Regions from separate parts of the Neobacillus sp. SM06 genome, predicted to be linked through region 2. Evidence: predicted binding sites of a transcription regulator. Region 2 holds the regulator's gene; the other holds the start of a gene.
The links. Region 2 encodes Rex, which represses fermentation and respiration genes when NADH is low (regulators of the CRP and FNR family bind a similar motif). Its sites were predicted from a motif close to TTGTGAAATATTTCACAA; they were not measured.
Positions count from the first base shown of each region.

Region 1: ric (iron-sulfur cluster repair di-iron protein) is a predicted target of Rex. The motif match lies at 4,276-4,293, and genes of this name have one in related genera.

Region 1 covers NZ_JBNWEO010000013.1:455,298-463,229, forward strand. The annotation lists gene clpB (ATP-dependent chaperone ClpB) at 1-40, opposite strand, end outside; gene ACQYAD_RS07305 (YjzC family protein) at 151-330, opposite strand; gene ACQYAD_RS07310 (Crp/Fnr family transcriptional regulator) at 644-1,336, shown strand; gene ACQYAD_RS07315 (YwiC-like family protein) at 1,368-2,090, opposite strand; gene mobB (molybdopterin-guanine dinucleotide biosynthesis protein B) at 2,316-2,870, opposite strand; gene ACQYAD_RS07325 (molybdopterin molybdotransferase MoeA) at 2,858-4,123, opposite strand; gene ric (iron-sulfur cluster repair di-iron protein) at 4,349-5,047, shown strand; gene moaA (GTP 3',8-cyclase MoaA) at 5,205-6,221, opposite strand; gene ACQYAD_RS07340 (Crp/Fnr family transcriptional regulator) at 6,581-7,279, shown strand; gene ACQYAD_RS07345 (TIGR04053 family radical SAM/SPASM domain-containing protein) at 7,347-7,932, opposite strand, start outside.
Region 2 covers NZ_JBNWEO010000017.1:312,960-320,891, reverse strand. The annotation lists gene groL (chaperonin GroEL) at 1-8, opposite strand, end outside; gene groES (co-chaperone GroES) at 61-348, opposite strand; gene ACQYAD_RS15040 (CPBP family intramembrane glutamic endopeptidase) at 652-1,374, shown strand; gene ACQYAD_RS15035 (YdiK family protein) at 1,371-1,568, shown strand; partial or broken gene ACQYAD_RS15030 (cytoplasmic protein) at 1,705-1,830, opposite strand; gene ACQYAD_RS15025 (YhbD family protein) at 1,937-2,560, opposite strand; gene ACQYAD_RS15020 (redox-sensing transcriptional repressor Rex) at 2,759-3,418, opposite strand; gene moaC (cyclic pyranopterin monophosphate synthase MoaC) at 3,443-3,937, opposite strand; gene ACQYAD_RS15010 (ABC-F family ATP-binding cassette domain-containing protein) at 4,146-6,062, shown strand; partial or broken gene tsaD (tRNA (adenosine(37)-N6)-threonylcarbamoyltransferase complex transferase subunit TsaD) at 6,368-7,401, opposite strand; gene rimI (ribosomal protein S18-alanine N-acetyltransferase) at 7,398-7,847, opposite strand; gene tsaB (tRNA (adenosine(37)-N6)-threonylcarbamoyltransferase complex dimerization subunit type 1 TsaB) at 7,869-7,932, opposite strand, start outside.

The sequences.
Region 1 (7,932 bases), on a different contig from region 2:
GCCCCTTTTGCAGACGTTCTGTCATTTGATTCAAATCCATCAAACGATCACTCCTTTTTGACCTTTTTTGACCTATTAACCCCATTATAGACCATGCATGTATGAAAGAAAAGCCATCGAGTTCGATGACTTTTCAACGTTTATCGCGCCTTATGGTTTTCTGCTGTACGTCCAAACGCGGTTATGATTGGATGTTTCCGGAAACGAATCTCCGTCGTTCAACTTGATTTTTTGCGGATGATTGACATTGCTGCCTGTTTCCCCAATTTCAATATAAACACCATTATTTGGCGCCTTTTGGCCTGGTTTGAATTGACGGTTTTGACCCAACTTCCATACCTCCTTACAAATTGAAGACAGTCGTTCATTTATAGCAACTGCGCCGCTAGCTCGTTCTTGGTTCGCGTACTGGCAGTTGACTTTATTATTTCCAGTTGGGCTTTTTTCTATTTTCAGCTTTCGACAAATATTTCCCCGGTAATAGAAATGTAATTATGACAAATCTATGAATTCATTCCCGCTAATATTGCGAATAATCGCAAATAAACAATATAATGATGTTATTAATATTTCGTTAGTAGCCTGTAAAACGGTTTATTCTAAAAGAGCGATTCAGTTCGCCCCTTATAAAGGTGGTTACAATATGCAAACGGTCAAAGAGCTACCGGCATCCATAAGTGAACTTTTCGAATTGGTCCATCACATAAAAAAAATTGAAAAGGGAACTTTTCTGTTCCAAGAAGGAAGCTTTGCAAATGAGCTTTTTATTCTCAAAAGCGGCATGGTTCATTTGACTAAAGTGATTCCAGACGGTAGGGAATTGAGTTTAAGAATGTGCACAACCGGCGATATCATTGGCGAGATTGATTTATTTTGTCCATCGCAGCGATATTTATTAACAGGAAGGGTTACAGAGAGCGGAGAAGTAGCTGTAATCATGAAAGACACGCTTGAAGAAAAGCTCTCGCATAACTTACCGCTAGCCTTGGAATTTATGAAATGGATGAGCCTCCAATATCGAAAATCACAAACGAAATTTCGCGACTTAGTTCTTCACGGGAAAAAAGGTGCATTGTATTCCACTTTAATCCGAATCTCCAACAGCTATGGGATAAACACCGCTAACGGCATCTTAATTCAGCTGCCGTTAACAAACCAAGAATTGGCAAATTTCTGCGGCACGTCAAGAGAAGTGGTCAACCGGCTGTTAAGTGATTTGCGCAAAGCGAATGTAATCTCAGTTGATAAAGGAACGATCACTATACACGATCTTGATTATTTAAAAGTTGAAATTGACTGCGAAAACTGTCCGATTGAAATTTGCAGAATCGATTGATGATACAAAAACAGCCTGCTATGGGCTGTTTTTAGTTTACGATGATTTGAACAGCCATGACCGCAAAGAAAAGTGCTGCATTTGCAATTTCATAAATCCCAACCATTTTGGTTGAGAGCGGTTTGCCGTAAAAACCAACTGCCCTGAGCAAGCTTGGCAAAACAGCAATAGCTGCGATCCAATAGCCAAACGCCAGCCAAATCAACGGCAGGATCAAGTGATAGATCCAAGAAAGCCATTTAAACTGCGGGTTCTTTTTTTCACGTATCATTGTTTTGACATAAAAAGTGCTGCCAATGAAAAAAAGCACGGATGCGGAAAAAACAAAGATGGATTCACCAGTGACAATTCGGCTGCTTAAAAAACTGCTTGCCAGACTGGCAAAAGAAAAGGCAAAAATCGCACTTAAATCATTCATAAACGCACGGTCTTTGTTTTGGGAAGAATAAAAAGCATTGATCATAAAAAAAGGAATCATCAGCAAACCAAAATAAACGACTGCTGGATTTTCAGCGAGCGGAAACAGTAATAATAGTACAGCCGGAATCAAATAGCGCGTTGTCCAGCCAATATAGAAGGCCGTTTTCTTCTTTTTAAATAAAAGAAGCATCGGATAGGTAGCCAAGTATAATAACACCCATCCAAGAAAAAACGGAACATCCTGCCAAACAAATCCACCTGCGATCACACCAAGCCAGAATGGAACCGTCACCATTGCCCAGGCTCCGTGTTGTTTTGGCATAAATAATTTCATCCTCCACCCTCCTTTCACTCACCCCTACTATAAGTCAGGAATCAGGAAAATTAAGTGAAAGATGTCACATGAATCGAAGCCATTTTGGCGATTTTATTAACTTTTTCAATGCAAAAAAGAAGGCTTCCGCCTTCTTTTTCCGATTCTATATCAACAAACATATTTTCCCCTACTTCTAGTATAACGGAAGCAGCAGGAAATTGCATTAAAATTGTAACAAAATTGTCATTTTTTCGACTGAGAAGGAATCCTCTTTACTTGCTCCTCAATGTATTGAACCGTCCAGGCTACCCCTTGCTGGTCATTGAGAAGAAAGGACGGAGCAGTGGAGATGGATTCAATCTGTTTTTGCAATGCTTGTTCCCACGCCAGCACGATTTTAATATTGCTGATGAAATGAAGTAATTCAAGATCTTTTTTTTCTTTTACCAGCAATAGTTTTGGATAATTTTCCTTTTTGTGACCTTCAATTAAAAGGATGTCAGGCTGAAAGAAACGGATTAGCTGAATTTCATCGGCTAAATTCCATGACGGCTGATCCGCTTGCAGAATCAACCTCCCGCCACCCTCAACAACTGCCGCTAAGGCGCCAGCAACTACATGCTGCACAGAATCCTTCGTTTCAACGACTTCAGGCCGGCCGCCATGACCATGATGCTTGATCACCGCCACCTGCCTGCCCAACTTGTTCAATTCCTTTATCAATGTGGAAACAACCGTCGTTTTTCCACTATTTTGGTAACCAACAACTTGGAAAATAAAAGGATTTACCAAGGCCACTCACTGCCGGTTTGATCCTCAAGCAGCAGGATTTCCACATCTGTTCCTACTTCATACCCTCTTGTGCCACCAGGAAGAATCATCAGCGAGTTGGCGCCTGCAAGGCTCATAATAATATTTGATTTATCCACACCACTCGGCGATACTTTTAACCTGCCTTCCTCGATCGTTACAGTGCTGCGGACAAAGCGGGTAAAAGGATTCGCTTTTGGAAAATCGGCGCCAAGAACAGCTTTTTCTTTGCGTAAATGCGGTTTTGGTGAAAACAGCATTGTCCGAATGATCGGACGGGCAAACAATTCAAACCCAACATAGCAGGCAGATGGATTGCCGGATAGACCGAACAAAACTTTGCCATTGTACTGTGCCACGGTTGTCACACTTCCAGGACGCATTCCCACTTTGTTGAACAACACTTTTGCCCCAAGCTTTTCATAAATGGCCGGCAAATAATCAAAATCACCTACAGAGACCCCCCCGGTGGTTATGAGCAGGTCAACTGTTTCAATCGCATCCTTAACTGCTTCAAAGCATGTATCGAACACATCAGGCAGTTTGCCGAAGTACTGTACTTCCCCTCCCGCCCTTTCAATTTGGGCGATAATCATATGGGAGTTGCTGTTGCGTATTTTTCCGGGAACGAGCGGTTCATCGACTTCAAGTAATTCTGTGCCGGTTGCGAATAAGCCAATGATCGGTTTTTTGGCAACTGGAACTATCGCATAGCCAAATGTTGCAAGCATTGCTTGAATACCAGGGTTAATCCTTGTCCCCTTTTTCACCAACACTTCGCCTTCTTTTGCATCCTCAGCACGAAAGGACACATTTTCACCTTTTTTTAAGTTGCGCTTAATTGTAATATAGGGTTTGCCGTTTTTTTCAGATGTTTGCACCACTTCGAGCATAGCGACGGCATCAGCACCTTCCGGCATCATTGCACCTGTCATAATTCGTACAGCTTGGTTTTCTTTTACTACTTTATCTGATACGGCACCTGCACCAATATGATCAATCACTTCTAATTCGACTGGGTTTGAAAGTGATGCAAGGCTTGTATCAACACTGCGGACGGCAAACCCGTCATAGGGAGCACGATCAAAATGCGGCACATCGTTTGTTGCTGTCAAATCTTCAGAAAGAAACCTTCCATAGCTTTCATCAATTGTTACGTATTCCGTTGCACCTTGTACTCGTGTCTCCATTATTTTTGCCACCGCTTCACTCACGGAAATAGGCTTTCTTCTCTCTAACATGGTTATCAGCTCCTAAAAGCATGTAAATGAATTCATTCAACCGATTTTCTCACTTTAAGGGTATACGAAACTTTTAAACATGGCAAATTTTCAAACCAATGTTCGAAAAATTGTGCGATAGTACAAAAAGAACCAAAAAAATCATCCTTAAAATGTGATGCATATCACCAAAATGATGATCGGGTTCCGTTATTCTTTTAATAGAAAAAAAAGGAGGAATGAAGGATGAGCTTTCCTTTTAGTGAAAACACCCTTGTGAAAGATATTGTCAATGAACTGCCAAAATCAAGTGATTTATTTAAAAAACACCGAATCGATTTCTGCTGCGGCGGAAATATTCCACTTGCAAATGCTGCCGAGGAAAGAGGACTTGATCCAAAAACAATTGTTGCCGAGCTGCAAACTCTTTTCACGGCAAGCGAACCAAACGAAAATGAAATGGAAGAATGGATTCATTCCGATACACGTTCATTAATCGAGCATATTGTTTTAGCATACCATCGCCCACTTGAAGAAGAGCTAGCAATGTTAAGCCCGTATGTAACAAAAGTTGCCCGTGTTCACGGGGAGAACCATCCTGAGCTTTTAAAAGTTTATGAACTGTTTTATGCCTTTAAAAAGGAAATGCTCGAACACACGGCAAAAGAAGAGGAAACAGTATTCCCGCTTATTCAACAGCTAAATGATGGCACCGCACCCAACCGGGAAGAAGCGATCAACGCGATTGTTGAATTGGAAAAAGAACATGATGCCGCAGGGGCAATCTTAAAGGAACTGCGTGATGTAACAGCAGATTACGAACTTCCTTTTGACGCTTGCGGTACATATCGTTTAGTATACAAGCGCCTGGAGGCACTCGAAGAACAAACTTTTATGCATGTCCATTTAGAAAATAACATTCTCTTCCCGCGCTATACAAACTAAGAAGGCGAACGCCTGCTGCCGATTATGGCAGCAGGCGTTCATTATTTTAAAGAAAACTTGCCGATTGTCGAGCCTTTGGCTAAATGAAAACTCGCCGACTGGCGAGTCCTTTGGCTAAAAAAGATGGGCCGCATCCAGCAAGCCCATCTTTCCTAAGTTAACCGCCAATATAGGACATTTCGATCTTTTTCCGGTTAGAAGCTGTCGCTAACGTCCTTTCATCCGAATAACGGTCTTTGCGGCCGCCCCAGATATCAATGATTCGATTGCGAAGCTCTTCTTCTGTAGCCCCGTTTCTCATCATATTTCGGATATCATGGCCATTTCCGTTAAACAAACAAGTAAAGATTTGTCCGTTCGCTGACAGCCGTGCCCGAGTACAGCTGCTGCAGAACGATTCCGAAACCGATGTAATAAAGCCGACATCCACTTTCGTTCCTTTGTAATGATACAGCTTCGCCACTTCACCAAAATAAGCAGGTTCAACGGGTTCCAACTCATACTGTTGTTTTAACAGCTGATAAATTTCCTTCTTCGTAACAACGTCATCCATTTTCCAGCCGTTTGTTGAGCCGACATCCATGTATTCAATAAACCGAAGTTGCAGACCTTCTCGCTTGCAAAAATCGGCCATTGGAATAATTTCTGAATCGTTTAAGCCTTTTTTTACAACCATATTAATTTTAACGCCCAATCCAGCCTTTTTTGCCGCTTCAATTCCGTCAAGCACCGGCTTTGTACCTACTTTCCGGCCGTTAATTTTGCCAAACAGTTCATCATTGAGACTATCAAGGCTGATATTCACCCTTTTAAGTCCTGCTTTTTTCAAATCACCGGCAAGCTTTGGAAGCATTACACCATTTGTCGTTAACCCGATATCCGACAATCCTTCAATTTTTGAAAGCTTCTCAACTAGCAGGGGCAAGTCCTTTCTGAGAAGGGGTTCACCGCCAGTTAAGCGGATTTTTTCAACTCCAAGCTGAACGAAAAGAGTTGAAATCCGTTCAATTTCTTCATATGTTAACAAAGCACTTTTCGGCAAGAAGGCAAATTCCGGTCCAAATTGATCGGCCGGCATACAATATTGGCAGCGAAAATTGCAGCGGTCAATGACTGAAATCCTTAGATCCCTTAAAGGCCTGTTTAATGTATCTTTAATAATGGTTTTTCCCATATTTATCAACTCCATTATTTTAAAAACCAGTTATCCGGCACATTTCGGAAGCAAGATAACAGTTAATTTTTTCCCTTAAAAAACTTTCTTAGCTCTATACTTATGTTGCCAACTATGATTTATTCGGCAAGCTAATCTCTTATTTTACTTTCTCATTTACCCTGTCGATGTAAAGATTATCACATTTCGCTTCAAAAAAACATTTTTTTCAAAAGTTTTCACTATATTGTCATTGTTAATATCTTTTATTTGGCTAATCTTGAGCTACAATGGTTTTAGAAATGAATTTATCTAGTTCAGCAGTGATGAAACTGTTTGCCTGTAGGCAATTTTTATCATGAAGAAGAAGGTGTAGATGAATGATGACGAATATGAAAGCCACTCACTCCATTCAAATTAAAGAGCTGCTTCGGTTTGCTGACCGAAAATTCACAGCGGATCGCGGAACTTATTTGTTTCAAGAAGGAATGAAAGCAGAAGAGCTTTACATCATCTTGTCCGGTAAAGTTCAAATCAGCAAAATTACTTCTGACGGCCGGGAACTGTCCTTACGTATTTGTGGTGCGAATGATATTTGCGGCGAACTCACTTTATTTACCGATGAACCTAAATTTTTACTAAGCGCAAAAGTTCTGGAAACAACTGAGGTTGCCGCCATTCGAAAAGATTTCCTTGAAACGGAAATTTTTCAAGATAGCACTCTTGCATTTGAATTTATGAAATGGATGAGCGACCATTTTCGCAAAACACAAACAAAATTTCGCGATCTTGTCTTAAACGGGAAACGCGGCGCTTTATTTTCGACCTTAATTCGCATGTCCAATAGCTATGGAGTAAAGCAAAAGGACGGAATCCTAATCGATCTGCCTTTAACCAACCAGGAGCTTGCCAATTTTTGCGGCACCTCCAGAGAAAGTACAAACCGCATCTTAAGTGAATTAAAACGGGATCAGATCATTTCGATAAAAAAAGGGAAAATTTCAATCCTTGATCTGCAGTATTTGAAAGATGAAATCGGTTGCGAAAATTGCCCGGCGGTTTATTGCAGCATCGAATAGTTTTTGATAAAGAAGGGACGGCATCTGCCGCCCCTCTTTTTATTGATCAAATGCTGACCCAGTTTTTTTACCCTTGCATTTGTTTTTCCCTTAATGCTTTCGGGATATAAATGCAAAAAGGTTCGCTTTCTAAATAATCTCCTGTGACCGCATATGCTCTTGATCTTGACCCGCCGCACACATGGCGGAATTCGCAAACACCGCATTTCCCTTTATAAAGATCCGGATTGCGCAGCGATTTAAAAATCGGCGATTCACGGTAAATTTCAGCGAGCGGCGTTTCGCGTATATTCCCTGCTTTTACCGGTAAAAGCCCGCTCGGATATACGTCGCCAATATGGGAAATAAACACAAAGCCGTTCCCATCGTTTACCCCTTTTGGCGCCCGGCCAAGCCCGTCAATCGAGCCGGTTAATCCCTGTTCAGTCAAGGCATTTAAATAGTTGATTTCCTGCCTCTGGTCTTTTGCCTCCCGCATTTTTTGCTGGATCACAACACGCCGGTAGTGCTGTGCTGCCGTGGTTTTAATGTCAAAGGAAACACGCTTGCTCAAATCATACAGCCACCTGAATACTTTTTCATGCTCTACCGGTGAAATCATGTCTGATTCCTGTCCTCTTCCTGTTGGCACGAGGAAAAAGACACTCCAGAGC
Region 2 (7,932 bases):
TTAGCCATTTACAAGAACCTCCTCAAAAGATTGATTATAAGTATAAATGTTCAAATTCAATTACTCGCCTACAACAGCAAGAATATCGTTTTCACGTAAAATTAAGTATTCAGTACCTTGGTATTTCACTTCAGTACCAGAGTATTTTGAGAAGATAATCAGATCGCCTACAGAAACTTCAAGGGCAACGCGCTCTCCATTATCAAGGACGCGACCCGTACCAACGGCAACAACCTTTCCTTCCTGAGGCTTTTCTTTAGCTGAGTCCGGTAATACGATACCGCTTGCAGTTTTTTCTTCTGATTCAACAAGCTCAATCACAATGCGATCACCTAATGGTCTTAACAATTCAAACAACCTCCTCAAATTGATATGTTATTCAGTCATTATTAGCACTCACTACTCTTGAGTGCTAACACAATTATTATAATAATGAATCGAATCATTTTTTGCAAGTATGAAGCCAAAATTTTTTGCAAAAAAAATTGCTTTATTTGTCAATGCAAACACCTTTAAAAGTATGTTTATCGACAATCGATTTTATACCAATTTTTTTCGCGAAAACGCTTCTATTTGAAAGAACGGCTATTAAAAGAGTAGAATGGTTTATAGTGCAGAAATATTTCGTTACCTTTGGAGGAGACTCGCATTTTGAAAAGAGACGATTGGACAATCTTAATTGTATACATTGCCATGCAATTTTCCAGTTTCGCCGGCATTCCGCTCACCGCATTTATTCTTAAGCAGCTTGGTCAAAATCAAAGGCTGGCTGTTCCCTATTGGCTGATTATTAGTTTTAGCATTGGCCTTGCCATCACCTTGTTTATTTTGCGAAAAGAAATGCGCGGCACGCGTGATAACCGTTCGGGAAGCTCGCTAAGTGTCTCGATCATCTGGGCCATTTTCGGCGTTTTTCTTGCTCTTTTCGCTCAATCGCTGGCAGCGAACATTGAGCGGCTGATCGGCGTGCCGATGGGGTCTGAAAACACACAGCAAATTTTAAAAATCATTGACACCTTACCATTAACGATACTTGTAAGCTCGATTTTCGGACCGATTCTTGAAGAAATCGTTTTTCGGAAAATCCTGTTTGGAACCCTATACAAACGATTTAACTTCTTTGTTTCCGCGCTTGCAAGTTCTGTTATCTTTGCGCTCGCACATATGGAGCCGCAGCATGTCCTGCTGTATTCATCGATGGGCTTTACCTTTGCCTATCTGTATATCCGGACAAAGCATATCCTTGTGCCCATCTTCGCCCATGTCGCCATGAATACACTTGTGGTTATCATTCAATCGGCTTTCCGGAATGATCTTGAAAAATTGATTCAAGATGCCGGGTTTGTGCAAAATTTTATCGGAGGATTTTTATGAGACAGTCACCGCTCTTTTCAGGCTTCGTTTATCTGTTGTTAGGAGCCTTGTTTACCTACTTCGCCATCCAGGATGTCCAGCAAAACGGCTGGGGCTTTTTTGCCTACCTGCTCGTCATTCTTGCGACATTTGATCTTGGTTCGGGGCTCAAAATTATCTTGTTTTCTTTTGCAAAAAATAAAGGGAAAAAATAGGCCTTTTCATCCTAAAATGAAAAGGCCCGTACGTTTAAGGGTGCCCGTGACTGGTACGAAAGCATGAGAGCAAATTTCTTTTTCTCATTTGAGGCTTCGTTTTGTTTTTATTTTTACCGACGACTCCGAATCCTGGCTAAAGCTGCGTGCGAGAGTACTCGACCTGACCGATTGTACAGCCTGATCCAATCTGGATCGTATTGCCTCTCACGACCTCAGCTTTCGTATTTTCAAGATAGATGTCATCCCCTTCGATCACCTTGGCCAAAAGTACACCTTCGTTTTTGATAAATGGAAGCAGCAAAGGCAGCATTTCTGTTGAAGGTGATCAGATCTCCCCGTTCATTCGATGCCATCTACATTCATCTCTATACTAGTTTTACCTTTAATTCTTCCATCAGATTTAATAGAGGCAGCTGTGTAACAACTTTTGCCCCTTTTTCAAAATAAACCCCTTCCGCATTCACAAGCAGCAGGCATGTTGAAATGCCTAGTTTCCGAAGGATCACTAATTCACAGTTTTTTTGTTTCAATAATGGCGAATGGTCTTTTAAAAGATCGAGAACCATTTTACCTTCTTCCTGATGAATGTCACCCGACTGGAGGAGTGTTTCCAGAATAACGATTTCAACGATTCGCGCTATGTCAAACTGCTGGCCACGGTTATCATTTTCTAAATAAAAATCAAGCACCGATTTTGAAACAATGTTACGTTTTATCAATTCGTCTTTTGATAACTGCAAATCAGTCAAATTGGGAGAGAACATATCTGCCAGTTCTTCTAGCGACAGATGTTCCTTCATTGTTTGAATTTTATTGATCCGCTCAAGTATTTTTTCTTTGGGGAAAAAGGTTTCTTGACCGGTAAAAGTGGATTTCCTGATAAACCAGTCCTCCGGAATCAGATCTTTCCTTTTCCACCGGTATAACTGTCCATAGGAAATACCCGTTAAGTCCAAAAGATCCTTTTTAGAAATTAATTCATCACTCATAGCAAAAACCCCTTTCGAATAAAAACGTAACATAACACTGTTGCGTTTTAAAGGTTTTAAAGAAAACTCGCCGATTGGCGAGCCTTTGGCGAAGACAGAGGCGTAGTTGCCCTTATGCTAATCAGAATTTATGTATATAAATTCTGATTAGCAAAAAAAGATCCTTTCACCTTCCGTGGCGAAAAGATCTTCTGATCGTTACATTTCTTCTTCAATGTTCTCGTTCGGATAATGCTTTAAAAAATAGACAAGCGACTGCAATTCCACTGCCAAGTCGATGTGGTGAATCCGGATCGAAGGCGGAACATTTAATCTTGCTGGCGTGAAATTTAAAATTCCTTTGATATTGGCTTTGACCAATTTATCGGTTATGGTTTGCGCCACGGGCGCGGGAACCGTTAAAATGGCCACCTGGATATCCTCAGCCTTCAATTGCTCCTCCAGCTCATCCATAGGAAAAACCGGAACATCTCCAATCTTGGTACCAATTTTATTCGGATCGACATCGAAGGCATACTCAATTTTCGTATTATTATTTTTTAAAAAATTATAATTTAAAAAAGCAGTGCCCAGATTCCCTACTCCGATCAAAGCCACTTTTGTCAATTCATCCTGATCAAGCGTTTTTCGGAAAAAGGACAGCAAATAGTTCACATTGTAGCCATAGCCTTTTTTTCCTAACGCGCCAAAATAGGAAAAATCGCGGCGAATTGTAGCCGAATCTACTTTCACGGCTTCACTTAATTCCGCTGAGGAAACTCTTTGCTTCCCCGAAGAATGAAGATGATTTAAAAATCGGTAATACAAAGGCAGCCGTTTTGCCGTTGCCTGCGGGATTTTCATCGATTCATTGTTCATAAATTCCTTACACCCCCATCAATCTTAAATTTGTTCGGTTCGTTTGAAATCACCATTCTTGCCGCCGGTTTTTTCCACAAGATAAGTGGCGCCAATAATCATTCCTTTGTCAACCGCTTTGCACATGTCGTACACGGTCAACGCACATGCAGATGCGGCTGTTAGCGCTTCCATTTCTACACCTGTATTCCCTTTCGTTTTAACCGCTGCCTTTATATTTAATGTATATTGATCTGGCTGACCTTTTTCCCAAGAAAAAGAAATATTGATGCCGGTTAACGCAATCGGGTGGCACATCGGTATAATTTCCGATGTTTTTTTTGCAGCCATGATCGCCGCAACTTGGGCAACTGCTAACACATCGCCCTTTTTCATCTCATTATGAGTAATTTTTTCGTAAATTTCTTTATTTACGGTAATGCTGGAGTGGGCCAGTGCCGTCCTCGTTGTTTCAGGCTTGTCGCTAACGTCCACCATTTTTGCTCTGCCTTCTTCATTGAAATGTGTAAATTCTGCCATTATTACATTCCTCCAGTTAAATCATACACTATTTTTCACTGTATGTGTGAAACTTTGCACGAATAATCTTAAATTAATTGATTTTGTACCGCTAAAAAGCCGGGCTATCGACTTTATCCCGCAGTAACGTTCAGTAAAATCCACACTCACTTTATTGCTGACAATCAAGGAATACGGTACACTAATTTTAGTAATTGAGGTGAAAAAAATGCTACTGCTACAAGTCAATCAACTTTCAAAATACTATGGGGCTGACCTAATTTTATCGAATATAAAACTGGAATTACAAACTCGTGACCGCGTTGCGCTCGTGGGCCGCAATGGAGCTGGGAAATCCACATTATTAAAAATGATTGCCGGACAGATTTCACATGACAGTGGTGAAGTCATCAAGCCGAAAGACGTAACGATCGGCTATTTGGCGCAAAATACCGGTTTGGAGTCCAAATTATCGATAGGGGAAGAAATGCTGACAGTGTTTGCAGACCTGCAAACGATGGAAAAATCATTGAGAAACTTAGAGGAAAGCATGGCCGATCCTCTCATCCATGAAAATCAAGACCGGTATGAAAGAATTCTGAAAGAATATGACCAGCTGCAAATCAATTTTAAGGAGCTTGGCGGCTATCAGTACGAAGCCGATATCCGCTCGGTGCTGCACGGGTTAAATTTTCCCAATGATTCCTTGATGATTTCCAGTTTAAGCGGCGGCCAAAAAACCCGTCTGGCATTAGGAAAACTGCTGCTCACAAAGCCAGATATCTTAATATTGGACGAGCCGACAAACCATTTGGACATTGAAACCCTCTCTTGGCTTGAGCAATATTTGCAAAACTATGATGGGGCCATTTTAATTGTTTCCCATGACCGCTATTTTCTCGATAAAGTCGTCAATACCGTTTATGAAGTTTCCCGCCGCCAAATCAGAAAATACCTTGGAAACTACAGTACCTATTTGGAACAAAAAGCGGCCAATTACGAACGGGAAATGAAGCTGTATGAAAAACAGCAACAGGAAATTGCCGATTTGCAAGATTTTATTCAACGGAATTTGACAAGGGCCTCAACAACCAAACGGGCGCAAAGTAGACGCAAAAAATTGGATAAAATGGAAATCATCGACCGCCCTTTAGGGGATGAGAAGTCCGCTTCCTTCGCTTTTGAGATTGAGCGGCAAAGCGGCAATGATGTTTTAAAGGTAGAAAACTTGACGATTGGTTACGGTGAAAAAATTGCCGGAAATCTCACCTTTCAAGTAAGCCGCGGCGAAAGCATTGCCTTAGTCGGGCCGAATGGGATTGGTAAATCAACACTTTTAAAAACGATTATAAAAAAGCTGCCATCCCTTTCCGGTTCCGTACAGTACGGTTCAAACGTCACCATCGGTTATTATGATCAGGAACAAGCCGAGCTGACGTCCAATAAACAAGTCCTCAACGAACTCTGGGATGATTTCCCGTTAAAGCCGGAAAAAGAAATCAGGACCGTGCTCGGGAATTTCTTGTTCTCCGGAGACGATGTATTAAAAATCGTCTCCACACTTAGCGGCGGCGAAAAGGCGCGTCTGGCTCTTGCCAAACTAATGCTGGAAAAAGCGAACGTTCTTATTTTAGATGAGCCAACGAACCATCTTGACCTTGACAGCAAAGAAGTTCTCGAAAATGCCCTTATCGATTATCCGGGAACCATTTTATTTGTTTCCCACGACCGTTACTTTATCAATCGAATCGCAACCAAAGTGCTTGAATTACATGCGGATGGCTGCAGCGAGTACCTTGGCGACTATGATTATTATGTGGAAAAGAAAAATGAAATCGAAGAGCTGAAAGCCCTTGAAAAAACAGCTTCAGCCACAAAAACGGCCGCCCTCGCCACTTCGGAAAAAACAAGTTATCAACAGGACAAAGAAAGCAAAAAAGTAGAACGCCAACGGAAAAGGCGATTAGAAGAAATTGAAGTAAAAATCGAACAGTTGGAAGCACAAATCAACAGTTTTGAACAGCAGTTGTGTGAACCAGAGATTTTTCAAGACCATGAGAAGGTTTTGGAAATAACGGCGCAAAACGACAAAGCCAAAGCCGAACTAGAAATGTTACTGGAAGAATGGACAGAGCTTGCCGAATAAAAACGCGGCGACGAGCCACTCAACACGAACAGCTACCGATAGCAAACGGAAAGCGGGATACTAAATCCCGCTTTTCCACATTTTTATCCACAATTACAATCTTAATTCAGTAACCTTTTTGTCATTTTTCCACATTATCCACAAAAAACGATTTACTTATCCACATTATACACAGTTATTATTGGTTATTCACAATAAGGAATTCTTTTTTCGAATTGAAGTTTCACTTTATCCACAAAAAAAAGTCCCTCCCGGTGTGCAATCGATCGGCAAACATCCGTCCATTGCCCCGTAGAGAGACTTTATTAACTGTTTTCATGATTGTATTTATCAATTTCGAGTCCAGGATTGGCATTTAACGCTAAATCAGCCCGCTTTCCTTTCGCAAACATCACACTGCCAGCTGCCGCAATCATCGCGGCATTGTCCGTGCAAAGCGATAATGGCGGGATTACCAACTCTACGGATGGCATTGCCGAAAAGGCGTCTGTCAACGCCGCTCTTAATCCTTTATTTGCCGCAACACCGCCAGCCAGCAAAACTTGTTTGACATTGTATTCTTCGGCTGCTTTTACCGTTTTTTTCACCAGTACGTCAATGACACTTGCCTGAAAGCTTGCAGCCAAATCTTCCGGTTTCATTTTCTCACCGCGCTGCTCTGCATTATGAACGGTGTTGATCACAGCTGATTTTAACCCGCTAAAACTAAAATCATATGAATTTTCTTCAAGCCATGCTCTCGGCAGGTCAATTGCCGGTTTGCCTTCTTGGGCGAGCCGGTCAATATGCGGGCCCCCGGATAAGGCATATTCAACGTTCTCGCGACTTTATCATACGCTTCACCGGCCGCATCATCTCGCGTTTCCCCGATGACGTCAAAATGGCCGTGTTCTTTCATATAAACAAGCTCAGTGTGCCCGCCTGAGACAACTAGTGCCAACAGCGGAAACTCCATTTCTTTTACAAGTCGATTGGCATAAATATGCCCGGCGATATGGTGTACAGGCACGAGCGGAATACGATGTGCAAATGCTAAAGCCTTTGCCGCATTCACCCCAATTAGAAGTGCTCCCACCAGTCCGGGGCCTTCAGTAACAGCAATCGCATCCAGCTCAGGAAACGTAATGTTTGCTCTTTTTAAAGCTTCCTCAAGAACCATGGTAATTTGCTCAACGTGATGACGCGATGCAATTTCCGGCACAACCCCGCCAAACCGCTTATGACTTTCAATTTGCGATGCAACGACGTTTGCGACGATTTCCCGGCCATTTTTGATAATCGCTGCGGCTGTTTCATCACAACTCGTTTCCAGTCCCAAAATCCATTGATCTGTTTTCATAATCTCACCCACATTACTAATGCATCTTCTTGATTATCCGTATAATAGTTTCTACGGATCGCACCATCTTTAAATCCCAATTTTCGATAAAGGGACTGTGCAATAAAATTGGACACCCGGACTTCAAGCGTCATCGTCTTCGCGCCCCTATCCCTGGCAAGGTTCATCAAATTTCTCATCAAGGTTTCACCAAGCTTTTTTCCTCGATGCTCCGGAAGGATCGCTACATTGGTTACATGCGCCTCATCCGCCACAATCCAAACACCACAATACCCAATAAGCCTTTTGTGTTGCTCAATTACAATATAAACGGCAAACTTATTATGATGCATTTCATTGTAAAAAGCTTCCCGACTCCACGGGGTGGTAAAAGAGGCCTGCTCAATTTCCACAACCTGGTCAATATCTTCTTCCCGCATAAACCGAAAAACAATTGTTTCTTCCATTATTTCATGTTCCTATTCTGTTTATTTTTGCGCCTTTGCTTCCAGCCATTTTGCCTCGGCTTCAGCTAATCGTATATAATTGGGA